DNA from 2 places in the Drancourtella sp. An12 genome. Region 2 is predicted to be linked to the other one. Evidence: a T-box and tRNA genes for the amino acid it is inferred to sense, from the RefSeq annotation. Region 2 holds a T-box; the other holds one or more tRNA genes.
The links. A T-box is a leader RNA that pairs with one kind of tRNA and senses whether it is charged. The one in region 2 lies ahead of proS (proline--tRNA ligase), so its partner is inferred to be a tRNA-Pro.
Positions count from the first base shown of each region.

Region 1: it has a tRNA-Pro gene. The T-box ahead of proS (proline--tRNA ligase) is inferred to sense a tRNA for this amino acid. The anticodon was not compared.

Region 1 covers NZ_NFLO01000004.1:182,630-185,027, forward strand. Annotated here, with positions in the region: gene B5E64_RS06335 (hypothetical protein) at 62-553, opposite strand; tRNA gene B5E64_RS06340 (tRNA-Pro) at 1,015-1,088, opposite strand; tRNA gene B5E64_RS06345 (tRNA-Gln) at 1,093-1,163, opposite strand; tRNA gene B5E64_RS06350 (tRNA-Pro) at 1,238-1,311, opposite strand; tRNA gene B5E64_RS06355 (tRNA-Gln) at 1,316-1,386, opposite strand; gene B5E64_RS06360 (MerR family transcriptional regulator) at 1,535-2,326, shown strand.
Region 2 covers NZ_NFLO01000015.1:45,329-47,726, reverse strand. Annotated here, with positions in the region: gene B5E64_RS12690 (HI0074 family nucleotidyltransferase substrate-binding subunit) at 1-132, opposite strand, end outside; gene B5E64_RS12685 (nucleotidyltransferase domain-containing protein) at 119-454, opposite strand; T-box leader at 736-940, shown strand; gene proS (proline--tRNA ligase) at 1,030-2,398, shown strand, end outside.

The sequences.
Region 1 (2,398 bases), on a different contig from region 2:
CCTTTTCTTAATTTCAGAGCATTGGTACTAGAATATAAATAGTGCAAATCACATTGAACTGTTATTCGTTTTCTATCATTTCAAACACTTTAACCGCATCCTGTTTCTTTTCATAATCCTCTGAAAATGCAATTGCGTAAGTTCCGTTTACCGCTTCCGTCTCAAGGACCGCAGCGCCTCCGGCAAGGACTATCGTTCCTTGGTTGGCAGCCATAGACTCATAGTTTTCATATAGATCCGTCTTGTTTTCCGGATCCCACCAGAACAGCCAGAGTCCATCATAATCATATGCTTTATCCGCCACTTTCGTCTCAGTAAACTGTCCATTCGTATTGTCTGTGAGATATCCTGGTGTTTCATTGATATCTACCGGTTCGCAGTCCTCCAAAATGAGTCCTTCCTGCTCAAAATAATCCACCATATCTTCGTATGGAGAAGTGGACGCATTCACTTCAATTTTTTCTTCTTTCGACGTACATCCCGCCATCATTCCGCATACAGTTGCTGTTACAATGGCAGCTGCCACAATCTTCTTCATCCTTTTTGTGCTCATCTCGTCAATCTCCTTTTATAAAAATTTTACAATCAAGTTTCTTTATTTTTACAATAAAATCAGCAGTTTAACAAGAAGGTTATCCTATTTTGTCCTTCATTTCGCTCATAGTGTCTTTTTATCTCTCATCTCAGTTATTTTCACTTCCGCCTCCTGCTCTGTCTGATAAGCTCTTTTAGGAGATCTTTAAAAAGTCATTCATCAAAAAACTCCCCTGCCCGTCTACAGGCAAAGGGAGTTTTTTAACTGGCGCCGCATTGATTTAAGAACCGTACTATACTCATGCCAGAGCCACGAGTACGGACCGGATGTAGCCCTTTCCGACTGGATCATTCTTTTTAAAAATTACTTCATTGGATAAGTATTGACAAAACCTTTTTAGAAATTCAGTTATATTTTCGCAAAAAATAAAAACACCGTAAAACCCTGATATTAAGGCTTTACGGTATCTAATAAAAAAATCGGAGTGACAGGATTTGAACCTGCGGCCTCTACGTCCCGAACGTAGCGCTCTACCAAGCTGAGCCACACTCCGAAAGCTACGGATAGAGGACTCGAACCTCTACTAACAGAGTCAGAGTCTGCTGTGCTGCCATTACACCAATCCGCATCGCTGCTTTCTGTCTTTCAAAGCGTTTTTAATATATGTTGTTTTCATCGGCAAAAATTGAGTTTTTCCGGTGATCGGAGTGACAGGATTTGAACCTGCGGCCTCTACGTCCCGAACGTAGCGCTCTACCAAGCTGAGCCACACTCCGATAACTACGGATAGAGGACTCGAACCTCTACTAACAGAGTCAGAGTCTGCTGTGCTGCCATTACACCAATCCGCATCAGCATTTGCCGTGTCACTGTTTTATCAGCGAACAAGACTATTATATCAAAAAAATTTTGATTGTCAACACTTTTTTTCATTTTCTCTTCCACCTTCTTCCAAACCCTGATATAATACGAACAACAATGGTTTTTCAGGAGGCGCTTATGAAACAGTATTTTAAAATCGGAGAAATCTCAAAGCTGTATCAGATCAGTGTGGACACACTGCGTTACTATGAGGAGCTTGGTCTCCTGACACCGAAGCGCGGTGAAAACGGATACCGCCTCTATCGTCTCAATGATATCTGGCGTCTGAATGTGATCCGGGATCTTAGGGGGCTTGGATTTCCCATGGAGCGGATCCGGGAATATTTAAATGACCGGAGTATTCATACGACGGAACAGCTGCTCCGGGATGAGCTGGATGCGATCCGCCTGAAAATCACAGACCTTACGAAGCTTCAGTCTAATGTGCAGGAGCGCCTTGCAACGATCCGGAAGGCGGAGGATCAGCCTCTTGAGACCGTCACGGAAAAATGGCTTCCGGCGCGGTCCTGCCATATTCTTCACTCTGGTTATCAGAAGGACGAAGAGATGGATGTACTGATGAAACAGCTGTTTAACCAGTCCCAGGACACTCTCTATATTATCGGCAGCAATCATATCGGTTCTTTGCTGCCTGCCGCATCTGCCAGGGAAGGAAATTACACTGGCTACGAGGGAGTATTTCTCATTGCCGAGGACGGTCCGGATACCTTGCCGGAAGGACGTTATCTTTCCTACAGCTACCATGGAAGCACCGTCCACAATGCCGAAGGCATCCCGAAACTGCTCTCCTACGCCCAGGAGCATGGACTTACGGCCGGGCCATGGTTTCTTGAGCTGCTCTGGGTTGATATCCATCAGTCTGCGGACCCGGATGAACACATCACAGAACTTCAGCTTCTTGTCACCTGAAAGGACATCCCCGTTTTTCGGAGATGTCCTTTTTTGATGCTTTTATTTTTCACCTGATTCTTTCGGCCTGCT
Region 2 (2,398 bases):
TGACTGCTCGAAACAGATTTCATATAACCCGACCAAGCCAGTAAGAATAACCGTATCATCATAAGGTTCAGTATATTTATATATCTGCCTCATGTTTGATAAAGCGGAACAAAAATTATCATATTTTTTCATAAAGTGTTTTCCCCTCCTTTTTTATAGACTCGCGTAATTCGGGCTGCATTGCCCGTTCCAGATCAACAATATCATATTTTAACAGCGTAGAAGTTTCTTCATCCAGATCCAAAGAAAAACGGGCTATATTTCCGCCGCTTACCGCAAGATCAATGTCACTGGTTGGGGAAAAATCTCCTCTTGCACGGGAGCCAAACAGAATAACTTGTCGAATGTTGTACTTCTGGGCCAATGCGGAGATTTCATTGAGGACTCTTTGATTGATTCCGGTGCTGGAAGGTGTGATTTTCATAGAAGTGTGTAGTTTTGTAATTTCACTCATTATACTGCACTCCTTTCTTTTTCTAATCATAGCATAGAAGAAAAGAAAAAGAAATTGTAAAAACCATGACATACCATGTACAAAAACGTTATGAGTTCCACCCGTACTCAACAGAAGGAAGATGCATCTTACATGCAAGCATGACGCTGCATCTTGCTTCTGCCGAGTACGGTGTGAACAGTAACACAAAAACGGGCAAATTAGTAGGAATCAATGCGTTTTACTTGACACTCCCGATTTTTTCGGGTAAAATTTGAATAATTTCATGGCGAAAGCCGAATAAATGAACGATGAAGGGGAATAGTAAGCCTAAGAGAAGTTTCAGAGAAGAGGCGGGTGGTGCGAGCCTTTGACGGATCACGGCTGAACCGGACCTGGAGTTCCTGTATGAAAAGTGCAGCGTTTTATCAGCGTTAATGATCAATGAAGTGAGCCGCAGATGTTGTGGTTAATGAGGGTGGTACCGCCGGACATCCGGTCCCTGTTTGGGACGGATGCCCGGTGTTTTTTACATTAAGACAGGGGGCAGAAGTCCTTGGAAGCTGTGAAAAAGTATGATGAGAGGAGAATGCGACATGGCAAAGGACAACAAAAAATTTGTAAAGTCTATCACATCCAGAGATGAAGATTTCGCTCAGTGGTACACGGATGTGGTGAGAGAGGCAGAGCTTTGCGACTATTCCAGCGTGAAAGGATGCCTGAACTATCTGCCGAATGGATATGCAATCTGGGAAAATATCAAGGCAGATCTGGACAAGAGATTTAAAGATACAGGAGTAGAGAACGTATACCTTCCGATGCTGATTCCGGAGAATCTGCTTCAGAAAGAAGCGGATCACGTAGAAGGATTCGCTCCGGAAGCTGCATGGGTGACACATGGCGGAACAGAGAGATTACAGGAAAGATATGCGATCCGTCCGACATCAGAGACACTGTTCTGTGATCTGTGGAGCCGTATCGTGCAGTCTTACCGTGACCTTCCGAAAGTATGGAACCAGTGGAATTCCGTACTGAGATGGGAAAAGACGACACGTCCGTTCCTTCGTTCCAGAGAGTTCCTGTGGCAGGAAGGACATACCATCCACGCAACTTACGAGGAAGCAGAAGAGAGAACACTTATGATGTGGAAGGTCTACAAAGACTTCATCAGCGAGTCTCTTGCGATTCCATATGTAGCTGGAAGAAAGACAGAAAGTGAGAAGTTTGCAGGTGCAGAAGACACATACACAGTAGAAGCGCTGATGCATGATGGAAAGGCACTTCAGTCCGCGACAAGCCACTTCTTCGGAAATGGATTCCCGGATGCATACGACATCAAATATCTGGATAAGAACAATGAGCTCCACAGTGTTTATGAAACATCCTGGGGACTTTCTACAAGAATTATTGGTGCGATCATTATGGTACATGGCGATGACAGCGGCCTGGTGCTTCCGCCAAGAATCGCTCCGAAACAGGTACGCGTGATCCCGGTGGCACAGCACAAGGAAGGTGTTCTTGACCGTGCAGAAGAGCTGCTGGCAGCGATCCGCGCAGAAGGATTACGTGCAGACATCGACGAGTCCGAAAAGAGTCCGGGATGGAAATTCAGCGAGCAGGAGATGCTTGGAATTCCGGTACGTGTGGAACTTGGACCGAAAGATATCGAAAACGGTCAGGCAGTCCTTGTAAGACGTGACACAAGAGAGAAGACTGTTGTAGCAATCGACGAGGTACCGGCAGCACTGGCTGAACTTCTCGAGACAATTCAGCAGGATATGTATACAAGAGCAAAAGCATTCCTGGACGGCCACATCGATGAGGCAGAGACCATGGATGAAATGGTTGCAAAATTCAAGGACAACAGAGGATTCATCAAAGCGATGTGGTGTGGAGATGAAAGCTGTGAAGAAGCGATCAAGGCAGAGACAGGCGGAGCCGGATCCAGATGTCTGATCGAAGATG